Regions from separate parts of the Pseudomonas sp. LARHCG127 genome, predicted to be linked through region 2. Evidence: predicted binding sites of a transcription regulator. Region 2 holds the regulator's gene; the other holds the start of a gene.

Region 1 (7,667 bases), on a different contig from region 2:
GCCGGACTGGCTGTCGCCCTTGGTGGCACGGTCGGAACCGTAGCCGGCGTTGAGACTCAGGTCGCCGCCACCGATCGGGTTGTTGGTGGTCAGGCTGGAGCCGAACAGCGAGGTGAGGCCGACGCTGGTCTGGCTGGTCTTGTCGATCTGCGCGTTGGCGTTCTTGCTGGCCTGGGTCCGCTCGTTCAGGGTGATGGTGATGATGTCACCGACCCGGAAGGCCTTGCGGTCGCTATACAGGTTCTGCTCGAAGCCGGCCTGGTAGATCGAGCCATTGTTGGCGGCAGCCGGCAACGGCGTGCGCGGCAACACCGGAGCGTAGTACGGGTCATTGGGCCGTGGCGTTGGCGCAACACAGCCCGCGAGTGCGGTAATCCCACTCAGTGCCAGAACAGATACGAAGCGTTTCATGACCCTACCTCTTGGTGTTGCAGGCGACCCTGGGGCCGCCCTGTCTACGTAATGACGGACGACGCGGTTACAGATTCTGCGTAACGAACGAGAGCATCTGGTCGGCGGTGGAGATCACCTTGGAGTTCATCTCGTAGGCACGCTGGGTGGTGATCATGTTGACCATCTCCTCGACCGTGCTCACGTTGGAGGTTTCCAGGGTGTTCTGCAGCGTGGTACCGAAGCCGTTCAAGCCCGGGGTGCCGACTTGCGGGGCGCCGCTGGCAGCGGTTTCCAGGAACAGGTTGTTGCCCACCGCTTGCAGGCCGGCCGGGTTGATGAAGTCGGCGGTCTGCAGGTTGCCGATGACCTGGGCGGCCGGGTTGCCTGCCACGGTGATGGACACGGTGCCGTCACGGCCCACGGTGAAAGTCTGGGCATCGTTCGGGATGACGATGGCCGGTTCCAGGGCGAAACCGCTGGCGTTGACGATCTGGCCGTTGGAGTCGAGGTGGAAGGTACCGTCACGGGTGTAGGACGTGGTGCCGTCCGGCTGCAGGATCTGGAAGAAACCGCGACCGTCGATGGCCATGTCCAGCGGCTGCTCGGTGGTTTGCAGGCTGCCGGCGTTGAAGTTTTTCTGGGTGCCGACAATGCGCACACCGGTACCCACTTGCAGGCCCGACGGCAATTCGCTGTCCTGGGTCGATTGGGCGCCTGGCTGGCGTTTTACCTGGTAGAGCAAGTCCTGGAACTCGGCGCGATCACGTTTGAAACCCGTGGTCGAGACGTTCGCCAAGTTGTTGGAAATGGTAGAAAGGTTGGTGTCCTGGGCGGACAGACCTGTTTTGGCAACCCAAAGAGCCGGAAGCATTCGATTCTCCTCGTACGCCTGTTTTTCGGCGCGACGCTGTAATTAATAGTTAGATCTGCAAGACCCGAGCCATGGCTTCATCGCCTTCTTTGGCGGTGTTCATCATCTTGACGTGGAGCTCGAACTGCTTGGCCAGGGCCAGCACCGACGTCATTTCATCCACGGCATTGACGTTGCTCGCCTCCTGGAACCCGGAAACCAATTGCACGTTGCCGTCGATGGGCGCCGGCTGGCCGTCCTTGGTCCGGATCGAACCGTCCAGGCCCTTGGTCATGGTCCTGAGGTCCGGGTTGACCAGCTTGATGCGGTCCACTTCCGCCATCACCCGAGGGCCTTCGCCCATGGCACGGATGCTGATGGTGCCGTCCTGGCCGATTTCGATTTTCTGCTCGGGTGGCACGGCGATCGGACCGCCATTGCCCATCACCGGCATGCCATTGCCGGCCCGCAGCACGCCCAGGGCGTCGACATTGAGGCTGCCGGTGCGCACGTAGCTTTCACCGCCATCGGGGTTCTGCACGGCCATCCAGCCCGGCCCGCTGACCGCCACGTCCAGATCGCGACCGGTCTCGATCAGCGCACCCGGGGTGAAGTCGGTGGCAGGACGCTCGGAGAGGGCAAACGCCCGCGCCGGAAAGCTGTCGCCGAACACCGGCATCGAGCGCGCCTGCTCCAGGTCTTTCTGAAAACCATTGGTGGAGATGTTCGCCAGGTTGTTGGCATGGGCCCGCTGCGCCAGTGCGTTCTGGCTGGCGCCGGTCATTGCCACATAAAGGTACTTGTCCACTGTCGTTCCTCTGCATGCCGGACGTTTGCCGCCCACTGCTGTGTTGCACAGCCTTAAGCAATTTGCAGACCAACTTTTTTCTGGCGGGCCCAGGCCTGGAAAACAAAGGGCCTGGGGGATTCAGAGAGCACCGCTCAGTTGTGTCGAAGTCGAAAAACCGGCGGAGTTATGCCGCTAGGTGGCAAGCCGCCAATGCACCGCCGAGCACATCGACCACCCGGTCTTGCTGATCGTTCGTCAAACCGAGCCAGAGCGGCAATCGCAACAGACGCTCGGAATACCCGTCGGTTATTTCCATCGAGCCGTGCACACGCCCATACCGAATTCCGCCGGGCGACGAATGCAGCGGTACGTAGTGGAACACCGCGTAGATGGCGTGGCTCTTGAGTTTTTCAAGAACAACTTGGCGCGCGACACCAGGAGCCAGCAGCACGTAATACATGTGCGCATTGTGCTGGCAATTTTCAGGCACTATTGGACGACGCAACAATCCTTGCAGCTCAAGCTCTGCCAAAGCGCCATGGTAATGATCCCAGATTGCCAAGCGGCGATTGGTGATGGACTGAGCCTCTTCCAACTGGGCCCAGAGGAAGGCTGCCGTAATTTCTCCGGGCAGGAACGAAGAACCCACTTCTTGCCAGGTGTATTTGTCCACCTCGCCCCTGAAGAATCGACTGCGATCGGTGCCTTTTTCGCGGATGATCTCGGCGCGCAATGCCATTGCAGGGTTATTGGCCAGCAAAGCCCCGCCCTCCCCCGAAATCACGTTCTTGGTTTCGTGGAAACTGAACGCCCCAAGGTCGCCGAGGCTGCCCAACGCCCGCCCCTTGTAAGTCGACATCACCCCTTGCGCAGCGTCTTCGACCACCGCCAGACCATGCTTGTGCGCAATCGCCAGGATCGTGTCCATCTCGCAGGCAACGCCGGCATAGTGAACGGGCACGATAGCTTTGGTCCGCGACGTGATTGCCGCCTCGATCAGACGTTCGTCCAGGTTCAAGGTATCAGGCCGTACATCGACGAAAACCGGCACCGCGCCACGCAGCACAAAAGCGTTGGCCGTGGAGACGAAGGTGAACGAAGGCAGGATGACTTCATCGCCAGGCTGGATATCCAGCAGCAAGGCGGCCATTTCCAGCGCAGCGGTACAGGAGTGGGTGAGCAGTGCCTTGTTGCAGCCCGTGTGCGACTCCAGCCAGCGGTGGCATTGCTTGGTGAACGGACCATCACCGGCGAGCATGTTGCCGAATTTGGCCTGGGCAATGTAGTCCAGCTCCTTGCCGGTCATGTACGGGCGGTTGAAGAATATCGTTTCTTTGCTCATTGCGAACTTCCCTGGGCGGGCATGGTAGTGAGTAGCACACAGCAAAAAACCTCAAACCGCATTGATCCGCCCACCGATCTGACTGCCGATATCAAGGTTTTCGTAGAAATAAGGGGTAAAACCGGCGCTCTTCATGGCGAGCTGCGTTTCACCGATGTCGTATTCAACCCGGTGCAGGTTGAAGGCTTCGCCGTCCCAAGTGGCGAAAGCTGCCCGGGGATCACCGTCACGTGGCTGGCCGACTGAACCGGGATTGCAGTAGGCCTTGTCCTCGCCGCTCCACAGGTGCTGGACATGGGTATGACCCGATGCGAAATATTGGCCGGGCAACGGCGCAAAGTACGCCTGCGAGGGGCGCAGGTACTCGTCCAGCGGATCGTTCCAGCCACCGTGGACGATGCTCAGTCCATCCTCTGTGGAGCGCTCCGGGAGGGATCCCAACCAGGCCAGGTTCTGCGAGGTGATGATGCCCCGCTGATAGTCCAGGCAGGCATTGGCGCTATTGGAACGGGGGCAGCGCTCATTCCTGGCCAGGTACCAATCATGATTGCCCATCACGGAGAAGATGTTTCGCTCACGCAGGGCTTCGCAGCACTCATTGACTTGACTGTAATAACCGGCCGTATCACCCAGGCAGATAATCCGCGACACACCCAGCTCATCCAACTTGGCAAGCACTGTTCGAAGGGCGCTGTAATTGCCATGTACGTCAGAAATGATGCCGATCATAGACAATGAAATCCTCTATATAACGAACAGCGAAACCACTGCGAATGGTGGGCTGGGCCGGTGTCTTGCCATCGAGGTAAAAATCCAGGCACATGGCCGCCTCGTTGTAGCCGAATGCGCGACGCATTGAACTGGTCGAGGATATTCGCGGATTGATCTCCAGCAGGCTCCAGGAGCCATCGCTACCACGACGGAATTGCAAGTTGGTCGGCCCCACCGGCTTGAAGGCGCGGCACAACCTGGCAACTGTTTCATCCAGCGAATCATCCTGATACACCCAAGCCTTGGCGGTGGCCCCGTCCGACGCCAGCTTGCGCTGGAAGGCGATGATCGGCCCCGTGCCGCCGCGCCCATCGCCGAACGCCGCCACGGTGAATTCATCGGCCGCGCTGCCAATGATGGGTTGGGCCATGAGGTAGTCACCGAGCAGGGCCGCGTGAGGCGTAAAGTCGCGCTCCTCGCGAACCCAGACCAACCCTTTGGAGGCATAGCTTCGCCGCGGCTTGAGCAGGAACGGCAGGCCCAAGGCCGCCTTGAGCGCGTGGAAATCCCCCGTCAGCAGGCTGGGAATACGACTGGCATCCCCCAGCGCCACCAGCGCCTGGTCCATGGCCCATTTGTCCCTGGAAAGTTCGATCAATTGCGGGTTGTTGAGCGCAACCTGGCAATCAAATGTCGCCAACAACGCTCGGTTGTCCGACAGCCAATGGACATCCTGTTCGATCCCCGGGATCAACAGGTCAACCTCGTGCCTGGCCAGCGTATCGCCCAACCACTGGCTGTAGCACGCGTCAGCGGTCAAAGGAGCCTGCACGAATGCATCGCACCAACCGCGACCGACGGCATCGTCGTAGATATCGGTGCCGACCAGGCGAACAGAAGGGTCCGCCGCACGCAGCGACTTGAGCAGGCCGTAACCCATGATGGCGCCAACACCCGTCACCATGACGGTCTTCATGACAGGTTCTCCCGGTGCGCTCGCATCAGCTCAAAACCCCGGCGAATATCTATTCGCGGGGTGAAACCTATTTGTTCGTACAAGTCATGCCCACAGTCAAAGGAAGGCAGATCGGGAATATCGTTTTTTTCCGGCAGGAAGCGGACGTCCGACGGTTTGCCAAACGCCTCGAAGGCGGCCTGGGCAATTTCGGATAGACGGGGAGATTCGGGATGGCCGCAGTTATACAAGCCAGTGATGCCCTGTTCCGCCAGCCGCGCGCAGACCTCGGCAAGATCACTCAAGTGCAGGTAGTTGCGCCGGGGGTCGTTGCTGCCATAGAGCTCGACGGCCTGCCCCGCCTGCGCCTTGTCGGCGATGACGTATAACAGCGGTTGGTGAGTCCTGCACTGCTCCCCGCTGTCGTAGACCTGACTGATGCGCAGGACGCTCAACGCCATGCCCCGTTCCTGGCAATACAGGCTCGCCACTTCTTCGGCATGGCGCTTGGACAGCGAGTAGATGCCGAAGTAGGGATCCGTCGCCTGATGGCTGGCCCAACGCGACGACAGCAGAATGAAATGCCGCGCCCCGCATTGTTCGGCCAGGCGACAGGCAGCCAATGTACCGACACTGTTGACCCGTTCTGCGCGAATCAGATCATCTGGCTGGCCGCCGCCAAAATCGGCCGCTGCCAACACGACCACGTCGAAGCGCTCGTCGCAGGCGCTGGGTTGCGGGCTATTCAAGTCAAAGGCAACATCGGCGTCCCGACGTCCCGCCAATTTGACTGGGCCATAGCTCGACAACGCCCGGGCGACCGCCTTACCAATGACTGAAGTACTCCCTATGACCAGGCTTTTCATGACGGCGCGACTGTCGCTTCCAGCATCATTGCACAGCACAGTTCTGGATAATCGATGCCCACGGTACACATGGCCTGGATGATGTCCGGACTCAAGTTCAGCGTTTTCAATTGCCCGGTGGTAAAGGGTTTGAGAAATATGCCTTCTTTGCGCACCACCTGGAGCCCGGCGGTTTCAAGTTCCGCGGTCAGGGTCTGTAGCGAGTAGCTGCGTACATGACCCAGCTCAAGATCCGCGCCGCCCAGCGCCGCCATGTCGTCAAGCAGCCCGGCAGCATGACCGAATCGCCGATGCAGGGACTCGCCGTTGGGAACCGCCACGAAGCAACGACCACCAGGGGCCAGAAAACGCTTGAACCGTTGCAGTACGGTCTGTGGATCCTCGACATGCTCAAGAATAAAACCCATCACGATGAGATCGAAACGCTTGTCGGTGTCGAATGTCTCAAAATAACTTTCAACGATCTCGGCCGCATTATCCGGGTATCGAGCCTTGAACTGGGCAATCACCGATGCGGAACCATCGATGACCGTGTGCTCGCCAAAGAACTGCGAGAAGCGATGGGTGCTGAAGCCATGGCCAACACCAAGCTCCAGGAGGCTTTGCGCCTGGGTACAGAGCGCCATGATGCGCTGGGGATACCAGTTGAGCATGATGTTGTTGTCATACGCATAGCCAAAGCTGTCGCTATAGGCGGCGATGAAGGTATCGAGATCGTTGCTCATGTCACATGTTCTCCGCTGAGCGACCAAGGTCACATCATATTAGTAGGGATCAATCGGCCAACCATGCCCGCCGCCAGGCGTCCAGGCGCTCGCCTTCGAGCAGCCACTGCGCCCGCACCGTCGACTGCAAGGTGTCCCCCAGCGTCGCGGAAGCTTCACGGTCTTCCAGGTGCAAGCGAATCGTTCGGATCCAGTCTTGCGCCTCGTTATTCACCCGTGACAGCGGTAATACCTCACCGCCGACAAAACCCGGCACCCGGCTGCAAATGACCGGATGGCCGCACGCGGCATGCTGCAGGACACGCAGGTCACCGGAGCAGGCATTGCCCAGGGTTTCAGCCATGGGCACCAGAGCCAGATCCAGATTCAAGGCTGCCATGGCCCCCGCCAATTGCTGCTGCGCGACAGCTGGGTGCAGCTCCTTCAAATAAGGCTGCAGTGCCGCGGGGCAGTCGCCCAGCACCACCCAATCGACTTCGCCAGCGAACGCGGGCAATACCTCGGCCAGCAGATGAGTATCCTTGCCGCCCAGCCAGCCCAGGCGCGGCTTGGCCCCGATGCGTCGCTTGCTTTGCACACGACCCCAGGCGGCCGGCAGCAGGGTTTCCAGCACGCGGATGTCGTCATGTTGACCTTGCAACAGTTCGGCCAGCGTCGGCGTGGGGACCAGCACCCGATCAGCCTGCATCATCCCGAACCGCAGGCGCTCCAGCAGCTCATCGACACCGTAATCGCCCTTCAACTCCATCTGCGGCAAATAACCGTCCAGGTCGTAGACCGTGAACGCCTTGGAAAACGCTCTAAGGCGGCTCAGAGCCAGTAGCCCGGCGTCATCCAGAGGGCGCTGCAATACCACGGTGGTTGGCGCCAGGCGCGCAATTTCCACCGGCGACAGCAAACTCGAAATAGCTGCGCCTTCGACCTGCCCTGCTTCCAGCAAGGTGCTGAATGGCTGAACCAGACGCGAATAAGCCCCCGCCTGCTGTTCAGTGACACAGACCAACACCCTCGGCACACTGCCTTGCAGTGGATACC
Region 2 (7,667 bases):
ACCCTTCATGAATTGGCGAATGCGCGGGTTGTCCGAATCCGCCAGTTCCTGCGGCGTGCCCTGCCCCAGCACCTGCCCATCGCCGACCACATAGATGTAGTCGGCAATGCTCGCGGTTTCGGCCAAATCGTGGGAGACCACGATACTTGTGATGCCCAGCGCATCATTAAGCAGGCGGATCAGGCGCACGAGCACACCCATGGCGATCGGATCCTGGCCGACGAAGGGCTCGTCGTACATGAGGATCTTCGGATCGAGGGCAATCGCCCGCGCCAGCGCGACACGACGCTTCATGCCGCCGGACAGCTCGTCCGGCATCAGGTCGATGGCGCCGCGCAGCCCGACGGCCTGCAATTTGAGCAGGACGATGTCGCGGATCATTTCTTCCGGCAGATCGGTATGGACCCGCAGCGGGAACGCCACGTTCTCGAACACATCGAGGTCGGTGAACAGCGCGCCGCTCTGGAACAGCACCCCCATGTGCTTGCGCGCATCGAACAGGTCGCTGCGAGACAATTGGGGAAGATTCTGGCCATTGACCCAGACTTCGCCGGCGCTGGGACGCAGCTGCGCGCCCATCAGCCGCAGCAGCGTGGTCTTGCCACACCCGGAGGGCCCCATGATGCCGGTGACCTTGCCCCGTGGTATGCGAATATCGATGTCATTGAAAATGCTGCGCGTCCCTCGCTTGAAGGACAGTCCCTTCAGCTCGACCACGTAGGCGTTGTCGGCACTCATCTAAACTCCTTGCGATGCAGCCTCACATTCGAATGCCTTGGGCAGCCGACAAGCGTCGCTACCACCGGGCAGCGAACCGGCGGCGAACTATATCACTGCAACAGCGAAGCGCCCAAGGCCAACGGCCCCGCCGTTAAGCCTGGCTTAAGGTAAAAAGTCTGATATTACGTCGAACCTTGCAGCCGCCAGCACAAAGCATGACGAACTTACGTGAGGGAATTGTTCATTGCCGCTATAATCGCCGCCTTTTCATCGGGCCATACGATTTCTGACATGAACCAATCCAGCGACCTGATTCAATCGGCACAACGTACCATCCGCCTCGAGCTTGAAGCCGTGCAAGGCTTGCTGGCCCATATCGACGCTGATTTCGTACGCGCCTGCGAGATGATTCTGGCCAGCAAGGGCCGCGTGGTCGTGGTCGGCATGGGCAAGTCCGGGCACATCGGCAACAAGATCGCCGCCACCCTCGCCAGCACCGGCACCACGGCCTTTTTTGTCCACCCGGCCGAGGCCAGCCACGGCGACATGGGCATGATCACCCGGGACGACGTCATCCTGGCCTTGTCCAACTCCGGCTCCACCAATGAAATCATTACGTTGCTGCCGTTGATCAAACGCCTGGGCATCCAGTTGATCAGCATGACCGGCAACCCGGACTCGCCGCTGGCCAAGGCCGCCGAAGTGAACCTCAACGTCCATGTCGAACACGAAGCCTGCCCGCTGAACCTGGCGCCGACCTCCTCCACCACCGCAGCCCTGGTCATGGGCGACGCCCTGGCCGTGGCGCTGCTGGAGGCCCGGGGCTTCACCGCGGAAGACTTCGCCTTTTCCCATCCCGGTGGTGCCCTTGGCCGTCGCCTGCTGCTGAAAGTCGAAAACGTGATGCACGCCGGCCAGGCATTGCCACAGGTTGTGCGCGGCACGTTGCTCAAGGACGCGCTCATGGAGATGACCCGCAAGGGACTGGGCATGACGGTAGTGCTGGAAGCCGACGGCAAGCTCGCCGGGATCTTTACCGACGGCGACCTGCGCCGCACCCTGGACCGCGCCATCGACATCCACAGCGCGACCATCGAGCAAGTCATGACGCCCCACGGCAAGACCGCCCGTGCCGAGATGCTCGCCGCCGAGGCCTTGAAAATCATGGAAGACCACAAAATCAGTGCCCTGGTCGTCGTCGATGGCGAAGACCGTCCGGTGGGCGCCCTGAACATGCACGATTTGCTGCGCGCGGGAGTCATGTAAATGAACACAGACCTGTTGCAACGGGGCCAAGCCATCAAGCTGGCCGTGTTCGATGTGGACGGCGTGCTGACTGACGGTCGCCTGTATTTCCTCGAAGACGGCAGCGAGTTCAAGACCTTCAACACCCTCGACGGCCAGGGCATCAAGATGTTGATGGCCGCCGGCGTGCAGACCGCTATCATCAGTGGCCGAAAGACCCCGGTGGTCGAGCGGCGCGCGAAGAACCTCGGCATCCCGCACCTTTACCAGGGGCGCGAAGACAAACTGGTGGTGCTGGACGAGCTCTTGGGCCAACTCAACCTAAGCTATGAACAAGTGGCCTATCTCGGTGACGACCTGCCGGACCTGCCGGTGATTCGCCGGGTCGGCCTGGGCATGGCCGTCGCCAACGCGGCCAGCTTCGTGCGCGAGCACGCCCACGGAATCACCACGGCGCGAGGCGGCGAAGGTGCCGCCCGTGAATTCTGTGAACTGATCCTGCGCGCCCAGGGCCGTCTCGAAGCGGCCAACGCCGCGTACCTGTGAGCCATTTATGCTGAGCAAAAAGATTCGCACCGTTGTGGTGTTTGCCTGTATCGCGGCGATTTTCGCCGCGGTGGGCTATTGGAACATCAGCCCTGAACGGTTTCTCGACCAGCCTGCGGCCCAAGTCGAGGAAAAGATCGACTGGTACGCGACCAACACCCACACCCTGCAGTACCTGCCCGACGGCAAAGTGCAATATGAGATGACGTCCGACAAGGTCGACCACGTCAAGGCCACTGACATTACGCTGGTCACCAAGCCGGACTTGAACATATTCCGCGGCACCGATTTTCCCTGGCATGTGCAGAGCGAGCACGCCGAAGTCAATTCCGGTGGCACCGAAGTGGAACTAATCGACTCGGTACGCATCGCCCGGACCGACGAGAAAAACCGTACGACCATCATCACCAGCACACGCATGACGGTATTCCCGCAGCAAGAATATGCGCAGACCGAGCAACCCGTTAGAATCGACGGCGCCGGGGGTGTATCGACTGGCACGGGAATGAAGGCGTATTTGAAGGAAAGCAGGATACACCTGCTATCGAACGTAAGAGGACAGTATGAAGCTCGCTAAAACCCTCCCTATTTTGCTCAGTCTGGGCGCAGCACTGGGAAGCGCGAGCGCCTGGGCTCTTCCCACCGACCGCGACCAGCCTATCCGCATCCAGGCCGACGACGCGCAACTCGACGACAAGAATGGCGTCGCCACCTATAAAGGCGACGTGATCATCACCCAAGGCTCGATGAAGGTCACCGGCAACACCGTGACCATCACCCGCACCCAGTCCGGCGATATCGACGTGGTGACCTCGGTGGGCAACCTGGCCTATTTCGAGCAGATGCAAACCGCAGGCGACACCAAGCCGGTACAAGGCTACGGGGTGACCATCCAGTACCACGCCTCCCAGGATCGCGTGGTCCTGATCGACCGTGCCAAGGTCGTCGACAAGGACAACAACGTCACCCAAGGCGAGAAAATCGTCTATGACACAAACAAGAAACTCGCCAGCGCCGGTCGCGCCACCGGCAGCAAGGTGACCGAGCAGCGTCCGCGGATCGACATGGTGATCCAGCCTAAAAAGAAAACCGAGCAGAAGGCCCAGTAATGGCAACTCTGAAAGCTCAGCACTTGGCCAAGAGCTACAAGAGCCGTCAAGTCGTGCGTGATGTCAGCCTGTCCATCGACAGCGGCCAGATCGTCGGCCTGCTCGGCCCCAATGGCGCGGGCAAGACCACTTGCTTCTACATGATCGTCGGCCTGGTCCAGGCCGATCAGGGTCGCGTATTGATCGACGACCTGGATGTCAGCCACCAGCCGATGCACGGCCGCGCGAAGGCCGGTATCGGCTATTTGCCGCAAGAAGCGTCGATCTTCCGCAAACTGTCGGTGGCCGACAACATCATGGCAATCCTCGAGACCCGCAAGGAACTCGACAAGGCCGGCCGTCGCCAGGAGCTGGAAAGCCTGTTGCAGGAATTCCACATCAGCCACATTCGCGACAACCTGGGCATGAGCCTGTCCGGTGGTGAACGGCGTCGCGTGGAAATCGCCCGCGCCCTGGCCACCGCGCCGAAATTCATCCTGCTCGACGAACCGTTCGCCGGCGTGGACCCGATCTCGGTGGGGGACATCAAGCAGATCATCCATCACCTCAAGGCCAAGGGCATCGGCGTGCTGATCACCGACCACAACGTGCGCGAGACGCTGGACATCTGCGAAACCGCCTACATTGTCAATGACGGTCAGTTGATCGCCGAAGGTGACTCCGCTGCGATCCTGGCCAACGACCTGGTCAAGGAAGTGTACCTGGGCCATGAGTTCCGCCTGTAAGCACACGTGTCTGGCGAATTGCCCGGGCGTCGTTTGATTTTATTATGGCGACGCTCTAGGCAAACACTTCAGTTTCAGGCATATAATTTGCTTAAGTTTGGCGCTCCGGCGCCCTGTAGTGGATGGCGCATGTGCGCCGGCGAATAAGGTGTTAAGCCCCTGCCATGAAACCATCGCTAGTCTTGAGAATGGGCCAGCAGCTGACGATGACACCGCAGCTGCAACAGGCCATCCGCCTGCTCCAATTGTCGACCCTGGACCTGCAACAGGAAATCCAGGAGGCCCTGGAGTCCAATCCGATGCTCGAACGCCAGGAAGAAGGCGACGACTTCGATAACACCGATCCGCTGGCCGACAACGTCGAGCAAAAGACCAACACCGAGATCCCGGAACCGTCCTACCAGGAAGCCGCCCCGACGGTGGACAACCTCGAGGAGGGCGAATGGAACGAACGCATTCCCAACGAGCTGCCCGTGGACACGGCCTGGGAAGACGTCTACCAGACCAGCGCCAGCAACCTGCCAAGCAGCGATGACGACGAGTGGGACTTCACCACCCGCACCTCTGCCGGCGAGAGCCTGCAAAGCCATCTGTTGTGGCAACTGAACCTGGCACCGATGTCCGACACCGATCGCCTGATCGCCGTGACCCTGATCGATTGCATCAACAACCAGGGCTACCTGGACGAGACCCTCGAGGAAATCCTCGAAGCCTTCGACCCCGAGCTCGACATCGAGCTGGACGAGATCGAAGCCGTCCTCCATCGCATCCAGCAGTTCGAGCCGGCCGGCATCGGCGCTCGCAACCTGGGCGAGTGCCTGTTGCTGCAATTGCGCCAGCTGTCCGCCAAGACGCCGTGGCTGGCCGAAGCCAAGCGACTGGTCACCGATTACATCGACCTGCTGGGCGGTCGCGACTACAGCCAACTGATGCGCCGCATGAAGCTCAAGGAAGATGAGCTGCGCCAGGTCATCGAGCTGGTGCAGAGCCTCAACCCGCGCCCCGGCTCGCAGATCGAATCCACCGAGCCTGAGTACGTGGTGCCCGACGTGATCGTGCGCAAGCACAATGATCGCTGGCTGGTGGAGCTCAACCAGGAGTCGGTGCCCAAGCTGCGCGTCAACGCCCAGTACGCCGGCTTCGTCAAGCGTGCCGACACCAGCGCCGACAACACCTTCATGCGCAATCAGCTGCAGGAAGCCCGCTGGTTCATCAAGAGCCTGCAAAGCCGCAACGAAACATTGATGAAAGTTGCCACCCAGATCGTCGAGCATCAGCGCGGCTTCCTGGAGTACGGCGATGAAGCGATGAAACCCTTGGTCCTGCATGACATTGCCGAGGCCGTGGGCATGCACGAGTCGACGATTTCCCGGGTGACCACCCAGAAATTCATGCATACCCCCCGGGGCATCTATGAATTGAAATACTTTTTCTCCAGCCACGTCAGCACCTCCGAAGGCGGCGAATGCTCGTCCACGGCCATCCGCGCGATCATCAAAAAACTGGTGGCTGCGGAAAATCAGAAAAAGCCGTTGAGTGACAGCAAGATCGCTGGTTTACTGGAGGCACAAGGCATTCAGGTGGCCCGCCGTACCGTCGCCAAGTACCGTGAATCCCTCGGGATCGCGCCTTCGAGCGAACGCAAGCGGTTGATGTAACAAGGCCACGCCACAGCGTTCCAGTGGCAGGCATTTCTGCCTGCCGCTTTATGCACTGGCAACGAAGGAGAAGCTGTATGCAAGTCAACATCAGTGGACACCAACTGGAAGTGACCGAACCCCTGCGCACCTACATCGGCGAAAAACTCGACCGATTGGAGAGGCATTTCGACAAGATCACCAACGTGCAAGTCACGATGAACGTCGAGAAGCTGCTGCAGAAAATCGAAGCCACGCTGCATATTCCCGGCGGAGAAGTGGTTGCCAACGCAGAGCACACAGACATGTATGCCGCGATTGACCTGCTGACCGACAAGCTGGATCGCCAACTCAAAAAGCATAAGGAAAAGACCCAGAGCCTCCTCCAGGGCGCCACCGGTCGTTAACCCCCCCAATCCATGATCCGACTAGAAACCATCCTGACCCCCGGCCGTTCCCAAGTGAACGCGCCGGGCGGCAGTAAAAAGAAAGCCCTCGAACAAATTGCCAACCTGATCCACCGCGAGGTGCCTGATCTGGTGATGCAGGACGTCTTCGAGGCCCTGGTTGCCCGTGAAAAACTCGGTTCCACCGGTTTTGGCAACGGCATCGCCATTCCTCACTGCCGTCTCAAGGGGTGTGCCGCGCCGATCAGCGCATTGTTGCACCTTGATACCCCCATAGATTTCGACGCCATCGACGGCGCCCCGGTCGACCTGCTGTTTGTATTGCTGGTTCCGGAAGCGGCGACCGATGCGCACCTTGAGCTGCTGCGCCAGATTGCCAGCATGCTGGACCGCAAGGAAGTGCGCGAAAAACTGCGCAGCGCACCGAGTAACGAAGCTTTGTACCAGGTGGTCCTGGACGAGCAGAACGGTCATTAAACATGCGCATGATCATCGTCAGTGGCCGCTCCGGCTCCGGTAAAAGCACGGCCCTCAACGTGCTTGAGGACAGCGGCTACTATTGCATCGACAACCTGCCCGCCGGCCTGCTGCCGGAACTGGCCGAGCGCGCCCTGATCCACACGGAACTGGCGCAGCCGCTGGTGGCGGTGTCCATCGATGCGCGCAACCTGCCGAGCCACCTGTCGCGCTTCCCTGAACTGCTCGAGGAAGTGCGCAGCCGGCATATCCAGTGCGATGTGTTGTACCTGGATGCCGATGAGGAGACGCTGCTCAAGCGCTTTTCCGAAACCCGCCGGCGCCACCCCCTGAGCAACGCCAACCGCTCCCTGGCCGAAGCCATCGACGATGAAAGCCAGTTGCTGGGGCCGATTGCCGACCTGGCCGACCTGAAGGTCAACACCACGCACCTGAACCTGTATCAGCTACGTGACACAATCAAGCTGCGCCTGCTGAACCAACCGGAGCCGGGCACGGCGTTTTTGGTGGAGTCGTTCGGCTTCAAGCGTGGCATGCCGGTGGACGCCGACCTGGTGTTCGATGTGCGCTGCCTGCCCAACCCCTACTGGAAGCCGGAATTGCGCGAGCAGTCCGGACTTGACCAACCAGTGATCGACTACCTGGCCGCACAGCCGGACGTCGAGGAAATGTACCAGGACATCTCCAGCTACCTGCTCAAATGGCTACCCCGCTTTGCCGCGAGCAATCGCGCCTATGTCACGATCGCCATCGGCTGTACCGGCGGTCATCACCGCTCCGTCTACCTGACCGAACGCCTGG

Evidence for each region. Region 2 encodes sigma-54, which starts transcription at its own class of promoters, with help from an activator protein. Its sites were predicted from a motif close to ANTGGCATNNANNTTGCTNT; they were not measured.
Region 1: the regulator sigma-54 is predicted to act here: its motif matches at 2,106-2,125, upstream of ACIPQ1_RS19220 (flagellar basal body rod protein FlgF).

What each region holds. Positions count from the first base shown of each region.
Region 1 covers NZ_JBIXJT010000011.1:69,451-77,117, forward strand. The annotation lists gene flgH (flagellar basal body L-ring protein FlgH) at 1-411, opposite strand, end outside; gene flgG (flagellar basal-body rod protein FlgG) at 479-1,264, opposite strand; gene ACIPQ1_RS19220 (flagellar basal body rod protein FlgF) at 1,314-2,051, opposite strand; gene rffA (dTDP-4-amino-4,6-dideoxygalactose transaminase) at 2,218-3,375, opposite strand; gene ACIPQ1_RS19230 (metallophosphoesterase family protein) at 3,427-4,104, opposite strand; gene ACIPQ1_RS19235 (ATP-grasp domain-containing protein) at 4,085-5,062, opposite strand; gene ACIPQ1_RS19240 (NAD-dependent epimerase/dehydratase family protein) at 5,059-5,907, opposite strand; gene ACIPQ1_RS19245 (class I SAM-dependent methyltransferase) at 5,904-6,632, opposite strand; gene ACIPQ1_RS19250 (glycosyltransferase) at 6,682-7,667, opposite strand, start outside.
Region 2 covers NZ_JBIXJT010000015.1:77,191-84,857, reverse strand. The annotation lists gene ACIPQ1_RS23205 (ATP-binding cassette domain-containing protein) at 1-738, opposite strand, end outside; gene ACIPQ1_RS23200 (KpsF/GutQ family sugar-phosphate isomerase) at 1,012-1,986, shown strand; gene ACIPQ1_RS23195 (KdsC family phosphatase) at 1,987-2,511, shown strand; gene lptC (LPS export ABC transporter periplasmic protein LptC) at 2,519-3,088, shown strand; gene lptA (lipopolysaccharide transport periplasmic protein LptA) at 3,075-3,620, shown strand; gene lptB (LPS export ABC transporter ATP-binding protein) at 3,620-4,345, shown strand; gene ACIPQ1_RS23175 (RNA polymerase factor sigma-54) at 4,510-6,003, shown strand; gene hpf (ribosome hibernation-promoting factor, HPF/YfiA family) at 6,081-6,389, shown strand; gene ptsN (PTS IIA-like nitrogen regulatory protein PtsN) at 6,402-6,866, shown strand; gene rapZ (RNase adapter RapZ) at 6,869-7,667, shown strand, end outside.